Regions from separate parts of the Enterobacter sp. I4 genome, predicted to be linked through region 1. Evidence: predicted binding sites of a transcription regulator. Region 1 holds the regulator's gene; the other holds the start of a gene.
The links. Region 1 encodes LexA, which represses DNA repair genes until DNA is damaged. Its sites were predicted from a motif close to TNCTGTATGTACATACAGNA; they were not measured.

Region 1 (6,266 bases):
CACGTTAAGCGCACCGCCAATCGTCCTCTGCCGAGCGGTCAGGTAACCGGAAAAGAGGCGCGCATCCTGTTTGTGGTGCTGGTGCTGCTCTCTTTCCTGCTGGTGTTAACGCTCAACACCATGACTATCCTCCTGTCCGTCGCCGCGCTGGCGCTGGCCTGGGTTTACCCGTTTATGAAGCGATACACCCATCTGCCGCAGGTGGTGCTGGGTGCAGCATTTGGCTGGTCGATTCCGATGGCGTTTGCCGCGGTCAGCGAGTCCGTTCCGCTTAGCTGCTGGCTGATGTTCCTGGCGAATATTCTCTGGGCCGTCGCGTACGATACGCAATATGCGATGGTCGATCGCGATGACGATCTGAAGATCGGCATTAAGTCGACGGCGATCCTGTTTGGTCGTCACGACAGGCTAATCATCGGCATTTTGCAGGTGGCGGTGCTGGCGCTGATGGTGGCGATTGGTCGCCTGAACGGGCTGAACTGGGAGTTTTACTGGTCCGTGCTGGTGGCGGGGCTGCTGTTTGCGTACCAGCAGAAGCTGATCGCAAAGCGCGAGCGTGAAGCCTGCTTTAAGGCGTTCCTGAATAATAACTACGTCGGGCTGGTGCTGTTCCTGGGGCTGGCGATGAGTTACTTCTCCTGAAAGCCCGGTGACGAGGTAAAAAAACGGCAGTCAGAGACTGCCGTTTTTCATGTTTTCACATATGCACCTGGGATAGGGCATCGAACCGCTGAAACATCACTCGCCCTGCGTCGAACTCTCAATCGTCAAACGCACATCCGAGGTAATCAGCTCCGCCAGCATCTGATAAACCTTCAGCGTCTCAGCAGGCTCGGCGTCGCCCGTATCGCTGATAAACCCTTCATCGCGCAGCGTCAGTACCAGCGAGCTGAATACCGCTTTGTCGAAGAATTCCGGTGCGTTAATGCCGTGCAGTACGGACAGGCGCTGTGCCAGGGTCCGGCTCTCTTTTTCCAGCGTACCGCGGTTGATTGAAGGGTTTGCACTCAACAACCAGAAGGTGATGGCATAGCGCTGCAATGTTTCGCGCGCGCCGGAAGCGAGGAGCTGCAGGGTACGAGAGCGTGACGGATTGATATGCAGTTCGTCACTATTGGTGGTAATTAGCCCCTGACGATGCATCTCTGCCGACATTTTATCGAGCTCTACCGCCAGCTCATCTTTACTCCAGCGCAGGAACAGCTCCGCTTTCAGCATCGGGTAGATGGTCTGAATATGGCGCAGCAGTTCCTCACGTGAAATACGGCGATGCTGGGTAATTATGGCCGCCATCAGCGACGGCAGCATCAGCATATGCGTGATGTTATTGCGGTAGTAGGTCATCAGCACGGCCTGCTCGCGCGGCAGAATGATGATGTCACCGATCGTATCTTTCTCGACTTCGAACTTGTTCATCTGCAGCGCGTGGTCGATTAGCTCGCTGGCGGTGGCAGACGGCACGGTCGAATCCGCGGAGTACGGCACGTTGCGCATGATGTCCAGGTAGCAATCGATCTGCTCGGTCAGCTGTTCGCGGGTGAGTGAACGCTGGCGAGAGGCCAGAAGCGCGGTACAGCACAGGTTCATGGCGTTCGCAGCACCGGCGTTGTTGATGCGCACCATGAGCTCGGAAGCAATGCCGTTAACCGTTGGCGTCAGCCAGGCCGGGCGTACCGCTTCGATAGGATCGATAGACTCGCGCCACTCCGGAACGTGGTTGTTCAGCCAGGTCATCAGCGGCATTGGCTCGCCAAAGTTTACGTAGCCCTGACCGAGGTTGCGCAGCTTGCTCAGCCCACGCAGCATCTGCGGCAGGCTCTCTTTCTCTTTGGTCGCACCGCGCAGCTCTTTTGCGTAGGTTCCCACTTCCATCACGTGCTCATAACCAATGTAAATCGGCACCAGCGTGATAGGGCGCGTACCGCCGCGCAGCATCGCCTGGATGGTCATCGACAGCGTGCCGGTCTTCGGATCGAGCAGACGACCGGTACGGGAGCGTCCCCCTTCAACGAAGTATTCAACGGAATAGCCGCGGCTGAACAGCTCGCCCAGATACTCACGGAAAACGGTGGAGTAGAGCTTGTTGCCCTTAAAGGTACGACGGATAAAGAATGCGCCCAGACGGCGGAAAATCGGGCCCGCTGGCCAGAAGTTCAGGTTAATACCGGCAGCGATGTGCGGCGGTACCAGACCCTGGTGATAAAGCACGTAAGAGAGCAGCAGGTAGTCCATGTGGCTGCGGTGGCAGGGCACGTAGACAATCTCATGGCCGTCGTGCGCTAACTGACGCACGCGCTCGGCGTTGTGGACGTTAATGCCCTGATATAGGCGGTTCCACGTGAAGCCGAGAATACGGTCGGACAGACGAATCATCTCGTAGGAGAAGTTCGCGGCGATCTCTTCCATCAGCGCAATCGCGTTCTGCTGCGCTTTCTCGTGTGAAATTTTCTTGCTGCGCGCTTCGTCTTCTACTGCACGGGCAATCGCTTTGGATGCCAGAAGCTTGTTGAACAGATCCTGTCGCGCCGGAAGGCGTGGTCCCACGGCCGCCAGACGCTGGCGTGCAAAGTGCATCCGGGCAACGCGCGCCAGCTTTTGCGCAATGATCTTATCGGTGCCGTGTTCGTCCGCCATGCGGCGCAATGAAACGGAAGGAGAGAAGCGGACAAAGCTGTCGCGTCCCAGCCAGGAGACGGCGAAGAACTTCTGAATGCCGTTGAGCATGCGCAGCGGCGGGTTCTCTTCCCCTTTTTCGCGTCCCGGACGACGCCCAAACATCACCGACACCGGCACCATCTGTACGTCCAGATCGGGGTTGCTGCGGTGCAGATCGAGGTAGTCATGGAACAGCTTGATGGACTCTTCTTTCGGCGTGTAATAGGTAAACACGCGTGGCCCGCCATGAATGAACACGTAGCGCGGCAGCAGGGTGCCGTCGACTTCCAGCGGCTCAAGCGGGTCGGGTAAATCGTGCGCCAGACATTGAGCGCGAAGCGTCAGCAGGTCTGCCTTCGAGTTATAAGGCAAAACGTACATAATAGGGCGCGACGTATCGAGCCCTAATTCCAGCGCGGGTTCTGCTGGAATAGACTTACTTTTTACCAGTACGCTTAATGGTAAATTAAGTAATTTGTAGTAAATTCGTGGCCAGCCGGACATAAACGATGTAAAGCCTCTGGTTAATAATGCAATTGCGGCGCAAGGATAACAGAAAGCGCGCAAAATTTCTGTTGTTACCCGTCATACTTGAGGCTGTAGCGCAACGCGCTGTGCCCCCTGTTACAGACGCTCTTTTTCCTGAAAGGTTCTTTAAATGGCCAATAATACCACTGGGTTAACCCGAATCATTAAAGCCGCCGGCTATTCCTGGAAAGGTTTCCGTGCCGCGTGGATCAATGAAGCCGCATTTCGCCAGGAGGGTATCGCAGCTATTGTTGCGGTGATTATCGCCTGTTTCCTTGATGTTGACGCGATTACCCGCGTGCTTTTAATTGGCTCCGTACTGTTGGTGATGATAGTGGAAATTCTTAATAGCGCTATTGAGGCCGTCGTTGACCGTATTGGGTCAGAATTCCATGAGCTTTCTGGCCGTGCGAAAGACATGGGCTCTGCCGCCGTGCTGCTGTCGATTATCACTGCGGTAATAACCTGGGTCACGCTGCTTTGGTCACATTTCCGATGAGCCTCGAGGAATAATTAAGTCCCTGGTTTTTTGTGCAGTTTTTGGTTCCAAAATCGCCTTTGACTGTATATACTCACAGCATAACTGTATATACACCCAGGGGGCGGAATGAAAGCGTTAACGACCAGGCAGCAAGAGGTGTTTGATCTCATTCGGGATCATATCGGCCAGACGGGTATGCCACCCACGCGTGCAGAAATCGCGCAGCGTCTGGGCTTCCGTTCTCCTAATGCTGCCGAAGAGCACCTTAAGGCGCTGGCGCGTAAAGGCGTCATTGAGATAGTTTCCGGCGCGTCACGCGGTATTCGTCTGCTGGTGGAAGAAGAGACCGGTATTCCGCTGGTGGGTCGCGTCGCCGCAGGTGAACCCCTGCTGGCACAGCAGCATATCGAAGGGCACTATCAGGTTGACCCGGGCATGTTCAAGCCGAGCGCTGATTTCCTGCTGCGCGTTAGCGGAATGTCCATGAAAGATATCGGTATTCTTGATGGCGATCTGCTGGCGGTACACAAAACCCAGGACGTGCGTAACGGACAAGTGGTCGTGGCGCGCATCGATGATGAAGTGACGGTTAAGCGCCTGAAGAAACAGGGTAATACCGTACAGCTTCTGCCAGAAAACAGCGAGTTTTCCCCCATTGTAGTGGATCTCCGCGAGCAGAACTTCTCTGTTGAAGGCCTGGCGGTAGGTGTTATCCGCAACGGCGAATGGCTGTAATCTCTTCCTGACAGGCCGCAGTTCCTCTGCGGCCTGGCTTATTTTCTGATTCCGGTAATTTCAATGGCCTTGCTAACTTCTGCCGATAAGGCGTTGTGGCGTCTTGCGCTACCGATGATTTTTTCCAATATCACCGTTCCTCTGCTGGGGCTGGTTGATACGGCGGTAATCGGGCATCTGGATTCGCCGATTTATCTGGGCGGCGTCGCGATTGGCGCAACGGCGACCAGCTTCCTCTTTATGCTGCTGCTCTTTTTGCGCATGAGTACGACAGGCCTGACGGCCCAGGCGTACGGTGCAAAAGATCCCCTGCGTCTTGCTCGCGCGCTGGTTCAGCCGCTTATCCTGGCTTTTGGTGCCGGCGCGTTAATCGTTCTGTTGCGTACGCCGCTTATCGATCTGGCGCTTCATATTGTGGGCGGCAGTGATGCTGTACTGGAGCAGGCCCGGCGGTTCCTTGAAATTCGCTGGCTGAGCGCGCCTGCTTCACTGGCAAACCTGGTCCTGCTGGGCTGGCTGCTGGGCGTGCAGTATGCCCGCGCGCCGGTGATCCTGCTGGTGGTGGGTAACCTTCTCAATATTGTCCTCGATCTCTGGCTGGTAATGGGGCTGCACATGAACGTCCGCGGCGCGGCGCTGGCCACGGCAATCGCCGAATACGGCACGCTGCTTATCGGTTTGTGGATGGTCTGGCGCGTGCTGGCGATGCGCGGTATTACGCTTGCGCTGCTGAAAACGGCCTGGCGCGGCAATATGCGTAAGCTGCTGGCGCTCAATCGCGACATCATGCTGCGTTCGCTCCTGTTGCAGCTGTGCTTTGGCGCACTGACGGTTTTTGGCGCGCGCCTTGGGCCAGAAATAGTTGCGGTCAACGCCGTTCTGATGACGCTCCTGACCTTTACCGCATACGCGCTGGATGGCTTTGCTTACGCCGTAGAAGCGCACTCAGGTCAGGCCTATGGCGCGCGTGAAAGCGGCCAGCTGCGCGAAGTATGGCGTGCAGCCTGCCGGCAGGCGGGCCTGGTGGCACTGATTTTTGCGCTGGTTTACGCCTGCTTTGGCGGGCATATTGTCGCGCTACTCACCTCGTTGCCCACGCTGCGCGAGCTGGCAGATCGCTATATCCTCTGGCAGGTGGTTTTACCGGTGGTGGGCGTGTGGTGCTATCTGCTGGACGGCATGTTTATCGGTGCGACGCGAGGGGCGGAGATGCGTAACAGCATGGCCGTCGCTGCGGCGGGGTTCGGCCTGACGCTGTTGACGCTGCCGTATCTCGGCAACCACGGTCTGTGGCTTGCGCTGGCGGTCTTTCTCTCACTGCGCGGCCTTTCGCTGGCTGTTATCTGGCGTCGCCACTGGCGAAACAATACCTGGTTTCCTGCCCGAAGCGATATATCGTAACGGTTAAAGATTCCGAATATAAAACCAGCTGCCGAATCCTTAACTACAATAATAATCACGTCCAGCAGAAAAGAACGAAGCGGACGATACTCTTAGACGCTTAACACGAGGACACGATTATGAATAAAGATGAAATCGGCGGCAACTGGAAGCAATTCAAAGGTAAAGCGAAAGAACAGTGGGGTAAGCTGACAGATGACGATATGACCGTCATTGAAGGCAAGCGCGATCAGCTGGTAGGTAAAATCCAGGAGCGCTACGGTTACGAAAAAGATCAGGCGGAAAACGAAGTCAAAGACTGGGAAACCCGTAACGACTACCGCTGGTAACCGGACAGTACCCCAAAGGGCGGCCATGAGCCGCCTTTTTCTTTGCCGTCAGCGCGGCTTTTTCTTCACCAGAATGGAGTGATCGTGCTGGCAGGCATCCTGATGGCGGCATGATTCCACCTCCACGCAGGCAGAGC
Region 2 (6,266 bases), 110 kb from region 1:
ACGGTACTTTACAGAAGCAACACGCATCATTTCGTGACACACCTCACCATGAATGAAAATGGTTGCAGTTAATTTCCACAAAATAGTGATTTACATCACATTAACAAGTTATAACGTAGGGTGCTGCACAAAAGATAGACGCTATGAGGCACTGTGGGTTGTTAACCTGGTGTCTATATTTATCTTTGCGCTAATCCATTCATTGGTACGGAGAATGCCATGACTGAAAAAACCGGTTTTGCACCTGCTGCTGCCCCGCATGCTTCAACCATCGTCTCAACCCCTGAAGAGGCTATTACCGCGGGCGAGACCTCCATTCCCTCGCAGGGAGAGAACATGCCGGCGTACCACGCGCGGCCAAAATCCGCCGAGGGCCCGCTGCCCATCGTGATTGTGGTTCAGGAAATATTTGGCGTTCATGAACATATTCGCGACCTCTGCCGCCGTCTGGCGCTGGAGGGCTATCTGGCCGTTGCGCCAGAGCTCTATTTCCGTCAGGGCGATCCGAACGATTACAGCGACATCCCGACGCTGTTCAGCAACCTGGTCAGCAAAGTGCCGGATGCGCAGGTGCTGGCCGATCTGGATCATGTTGCCAACTGGGCGGCGCGCAACGGCGGTGATGCGCATCGACTGATGATAACGGGTTTCTGCTGGGGTGGACGTATTAGCTGGCTGTATGCCGCGCATAATCCACAGCTCAAAGCCGCCGTCGCCTGGTACGGCAAACTGGTGGGGGAAAAGACCCTGAACTCACCGAAATATCCGGTGGATATCGCCACGGATTTAAATGCACCGGTATTAGGCCTGTATGGTGGCCAGGATACGGGGATCCCGCTTGATACCGTCGAGACCATGCGCCATGCCCTACGCGCGGCGAATGCGAAGGCGGAGATTGTGGTGTATCCGGATGCCGGACACGCGTTTAACGCCGACTATCGTCCGAGCTATCACGCCGAATCCGCGAAAGATGGCTGGCAGAGAATGCTGGCGTGGTTCAGCCAGTACGGCGGAAAGAAAGCGTAAAGCAGAAGCCCGGCGGCGGCTACGCCTTACCGGGCTATAGATATGACTAATGACTTAACCCTGACGCAAGTTCTGCGCCGCCTTCACCATGTTCGCCAGCGCCGCGCGCGTCTCCGGCCAGCCGCGGGTTTTCAGGCCGCAGTCCGGGTTCACCCACAGGCGTTCCGCGGGGATGCGCTGGGCCGCTTTTTGCAGCAGGGCTTCAATCCACTCCACGCTCGGCACGTTCGGGGAGTGAATGTCATACACGCCCGGCCCTATTTCATTCGGGTAGTCGAACTCTTCAAACGACTCCAGCAGTTCCATGTCTGAACGCGAGGTCTCGATGGTAATAACGTCGGCATCCAGCGCGGCAATCGAATCCATGATGTCGTTAAATTCGCAGTAGCACATGTGGGTGTGGATCTGCGTGTCGTCCTTAGCGACGGCGGCGCTGATGCGGAACGCTTCCACGCCCCACCGTAAATAGGCATCCCAGTCGCTGCGGCGCAGCGGCAGACCTTCGCGCAGCGCCGGCTCGTCGATCTGAATGATGCCAATGCCCGCCGCCTCCAGATCCGCTACTTCATCCCGCAGCGCCAGCGCTATCTGTTTGGCGATGGTTTCGCGGGTCACGTCTTCGCGCGGGAAGGACCAGCAGAGGATCGTCACCGGCCCGGTCAGCATGCCTTTTACCGGCCTGTCGGTCAGCGACTGGGCATACTTCGCCCACTCAACCGTGATCGCTTCGGGGCGGCTGACGTCGCCAATAACCACCGGCGGCTTCACGCAGCGGGATCCGTAGCTCTGCACCCAGCCGTTCTGGGTAAAGACGAAGCCGTCCAGGTGTTCACCAAAGTATTCCACCATGTCGTTACGCTCGGCCTCGCCGTGTACCAGCACGTCCAGCCCGAGGCGTTCCTGCTCGACGATCGCCTGCTTGATGTGTTCGGCGATACCGGTGCGGTAGTGGTTCGCATCAAGGTTGCCCTTTTTGAAGTCCAGGCGCAGGCTGCGGATCTCCGTCGTTTGCGGGAAGGAGCCGATGGTCGTGGTCGGCCACGCGGGCAGGTTGAAGCGGGCGCGCTGGGCTTCGGCGCGCACTTCATAGGGGCTTTGACGCTGGCTGTCCTGGCCGGTGATGGCCGCCAGACGTTTCTCCACCGCCGGGTTATGCACGCGCGCCGAGTGGCGACGTGCCTGGATCGGTGCGCTCCAGTCGGCAATCGCCGCCGTATCGCCGCTGTTCAGCGCGTCGCGCAGCAGGGCCAGCTCTTCACATTTTTGCAGGGCGAAGGCAAACCAGCTTTTTACCTCGGCATCCAGGCGGGTCTCTACGCTCAGGTCGATCGGGCTGTGCAGCAGGGAACAGGACGAGGCCACCCACAGCTCACGTTTGCCGACGATATCTTTGATTTGCGCATATTTCTCCGTCAGATCGGCGCGCCAGACGTTACGGCCGCTAATCAGGCCAGCGGAGAGCAGCCAGTCTGCGGGCAGTCGCTTGTGCAGTTCCGAGACATCGTCTTTACCGTGTACGAGGTCAACGTGTAGGCCCTGCACCGGCAATCTGGCGATGGTGCCGAGGTTCGGCGTCACGCCCTCGAAATAGGTGGTCAGCAGCAGCTTCACCTGCCCTGTGAGCGCGTCATACGCCGGCCTGAAGGCGTCGAGCCAAACCTGGGGCAGCTCGAGCACCAGCGCCGGCTCGTCGATTTGCACCCACTGAATGCCGCGTTTGCCCAGCTCAATCAGCACCTGTTTGTAGACCGGCAGAATGTCCTTCAGCAGGCTCAGACGATCGAACTGCTCGCCTTTCACTTTACCCAGCCACAGGTACGTTACCGGCCCCAGCAGCACCGGTTTTACCTGGTGGCCCAGCGCCAGCGCTTCGTCCACTTCATCCAGAAGCTGGGTCCAGGTCAGCCTGAACTGCTGGCCTTTTACAAACTCCGGCACCATATAGTGATAGTTGGTGTTAAACCATTTGGTCATTTCCGCCGCCGCCGCTGGCTCACCCGTTGGCGCACGGCCACGGCCAATGCGGAACAGGGTATCGATATCTACCGATCCATCGTTGTTCTGATGACGAGCCGGCACGTTGCCAAGCAGCAGGCTGGTCGTCAGAACATGGTCGTACCAGGCAAAATCGCCCACCGGCAGCAGGTCAATGCCCGCCTGCTTTTGCTGCTCCCAGTGACGAGCACGAAGCTCACGCCCCACCGCCAGCAGTTCTTCACGGGTGGCATTACCCGCCCAGTAGCTTTCTTGCGCTTTTTTCAGCTCGCGACGCAGGCCAACGCGAGGGAAACCGAGAGTGTGATTGCGGATTGTCATGGCATACCCCTTGTAGAAATTCGTTATTTAGACGTCCAGATGTTTACACTTCTATAATTGGCAGGTACTGTATATTCCTCAAGCGCAAAATGTTCATGGCGAAGTGAAGGACTTTCATGATCGAGATTAAACACCTGAAAACGCTACAAGCGTTGCGGAACTGCGGTTCTCTTGCGGCGGCAGCGGCCACGCTGCACCAGACCCAGTCTGCCCTTTCGCACCAGTTCAGCGATCTGGAACAACGCCTCGGCTTCCGTCTTTTCGTGCGTAAGAGCCAGCCGCTGCGCTTTACGCCGCAGGGCGAAATTCTGCTTCAGCTGGCTAACCAGGTACTGCCGCAAATTGCCAGCGCGCTGCAGTCCTGCAACGAGCCGCAGCAGACCACGCTGCGCATCGCCATTGAGTGTCACAGCTGTATTCAGTGGCTGACCCCCGCGCTTGAGAACTTCCGCCAGAAGTGGCCGCAGGTGGAGATGGACTTCAAATCCGGCGTCACGTTTGATCCGCAGCCGTCGCTCCAGCAGGGCGAGCTGGATCTGGTGATGACCTCGGACATTCTGCCGCGCAGCGGCCTGCACTATTCGCCGATGTTTGATTTTGAGGTGCGTCTGGTGCTGGCGCCGGATCACCCGCTGGCCGCCAAAACGCGCATTACGCCGGAAGATCTTGCCAGCGAAACGCTGCTGATTTACCCGGTGCAGCGCAGTCGCCTGGATATCTGGCGTCACTTCCTGCAGCCCGCTGGCATTAGCCCACAGCTGAAAAGCGTGGACAATACCCTGCTGCTGATCCAGATGGTGGCGGCCAGAATGGGGATCGCGGCGCTGCCGCACTGGGTGGTCGAGACCGTTGAACGGCAGGGTCTTGTCGTGACCAAAACCCTGGGTGAAGGACTGTGGAGCCGGCTGTACGCCGCCGTGCGCGACGGCGAGCAGCGTCAGCCGATTACGGAAGCGTTTATTCGCTCAGCGCGGAACCACGCGTGCGACCATCTTCCATTTGTGCGGAGCGCGGAGCGACCCAGCGGCGATGTACCCACAGCGAAGCCAGGATCACCGTTCCCCCAATAAGGAAGCTCGGCCAGTGCGGCTGTTCCTGCCAGATGGCGAGGTTCACCAGCAGCCCCGCCGGCACGTGCACGTTGTTCATGATCCCAAGCGTACCGGCGTCTACCTGCGTAGCGCCGTAGTTCCACATGAAATATCCCAGCCCTGACGCCACCACGCCCAGCCAGACCAGCACTCCCCACTGCACGGAGGTAGTCGGCAGCTTTTGCGGGTTGCCGAGCAGAAACCACGCCGCCACCGCGACGATCGCCGCGCCCGTATAGAACCACGCAAACGCGTTGTGCTGTGGCATCGGGCGGGTTTCCATCAGGCGCTTGTAGCCCACCATACCGATGGCGAAGCTGATATTGGCGAGCTGGACGAACATCAGCCCGGTCCAGAAGTGATCGCTCACCTTGTCGTAGCGAATGATCGCCGCGCCAACCACCGCCAGCGCGGCGCTCAGCAGATATCCCCAGCGCAGGCGGCGCTTGCTCAGCAGATCGTAAATCAGCGTGATATAGAGCGGCGTAAGCACGGTAAAGAGCAGAAACTCCGAGACGGACAGGTAAACGTAAGCCCTGAAGCTGAAGAGGTACATGATGCCGAGCTGCATCGCGCCCACCAGCATGTACAGCAGAATGGTTTTCAGCGTTTGCCCGCGGGTGCGCAGGAACGGCAGAAACACCAGCGCCGCCAGCCCTACGCGCATCAGCACCGAGAAGTAGCTGTCGACCGATCCGGCAAGGTATTCGCCAATCAGGCTAAAGGAGAAGGCCCACAGGATAGTGGTGATAATGAGTAGCGCCACAATGCTTGTCTCTGAGAAAGAAGGAGAGGCATTGTAGCGAACTCTTTAGTTGACATCTGAACAATAAATAACCGAATGAAGATTATTCAAGGAACAGCTTGCGCAGGTATTTTGGTACCGCGTTGTCGCCGTTGGTGCCGATGACCTCCAGCTCCGGGTGCAGATCCTTCAGGCGCTGGTGCGCGTTCTGCATGATGCAGCCTTTGCCCGCCATAGAGAGCATCTCGGCATCGTTCATGCCGTCGCCAAAGGCGATGCAGTCTTTCAGATCAAAGCCCAGGCGTTTTGCTACCGCTTCCAGCGCATGGCCTTTGGACACCCCGCCCGCCATCACTTCCAGACAGGTCAGCGTGGAGAAGCTCACGTTTACGCGGTCGCCCCAGCGCGCGTTAATCGCCTGCTCCAGCGGCAGCAGGGCTTCGTGGCTTTCACAGGTAAAGAACACCTTGCTGATCCCTTCAGGATCCAGCAAACCCGGCTCATACAGGGAATAGCTGAACACCGCTTCCTTGAAGAAGCGCATTTCGTCCGGACGATGACGGTTCATAAACCATTCGTCGTCGCGGTAAACGTTGGTAACGATATCCGGGTTGTTATGCACCACGCCAAACAGATCGGTGGCAATATCGCGATCCAGGTTGTGGGTGAAAATCAGGTTGCCGTCCGTGTCATGCACGCGCGCACCGTTGGAGGTGATCATGTACGACCTGATCTCCAGGTTATCGCGGATCTGCCCCACGTCCACGTGGTGGCGGCCCGTGGCGAACACAAAGTTCACGCCGCGGGCAGTCAGGAGTTTTAAGGTCTCTTTCGCGTAAGGCGACAGGGTGTGGTCGGGAGAAAGCAGCGTGCCATCTAAATCAGATGCAACAACCTGGTACATAGGGATTTAAACCTCTGGTAAAAACAAGAATCAGTTATGCCTGTTGAAAAATTCAACAATGGCGTTGAGCGCGACTGAGCGCATAGCGTCCTTTTCAAAAAGGATCTCATGGTACGCGCCGTTGATGACCAGCGGTTTACCCCCTTCACAGGGGTGGCCCGCGGCGGCGCGCAGTTCACAATAG

Region 2: metR (HTH-type transcriptional regulator MetR) is a predicted target of LexA. The motif match lies at 3,408-3,427, and genes of this name have one in related genera.

Annotation. Positions count from the first base shown of each region.
Region 1 covers NZ_JALBUO010000001.1:135,512-141,777, forward strand. The annotation lists gene ubiA (4-hydroxybenzoate octaprenyltransferase) at 1-642, shown strand, start outside; gene plsB (glycerol-3-phosphate 1-O-acyltransferase PlsB) at 739-3,159, opposite strand; gene MOQ06_RS00655 (diacylglycerol kinase) at 3,314-3,682, shown strand; gene lexA (transcriptional repressor LexA) at 3,791-4,399, shown strand; gene dinF (MATE family efflux transporter DinF) at 4,463-5,800, shown strand; gene MOQ06_RS00670 (CsbD family protein) at 5,920-6,129, shown strand; gene zur (zinc uptake transcriptional repressor Zur) at 6,178-6,266, opposite strand, start outside.
Region 2 covers NZ_JALBUO010000001.1:25,097-31,362, reverse strand. The annotation lists gene MOQ06_RS00165 (dienelactone hydrolase family protein) at 220-1,026, shown strand; gene metE (5-methyltetrahydropteroyltriglutamate--homocysteine S-methyltransferase) at 1,081-3,342, opposite strand; gene metR (HTH-type transcriptional regulator MetR) at 3,459-4,412, shown strand; gene MOQ06_RS00150 (carboxylate/amino acid/amine transporter) at 4,300-5,199, opposite strand; gene yigL (sugar/pyridoxal phosphate phosphatase YigL) at 5,282-6,082, opposite strand; gene pldB (lysophospholipase L2) at 6,113-6,266, opposite strand, start outside.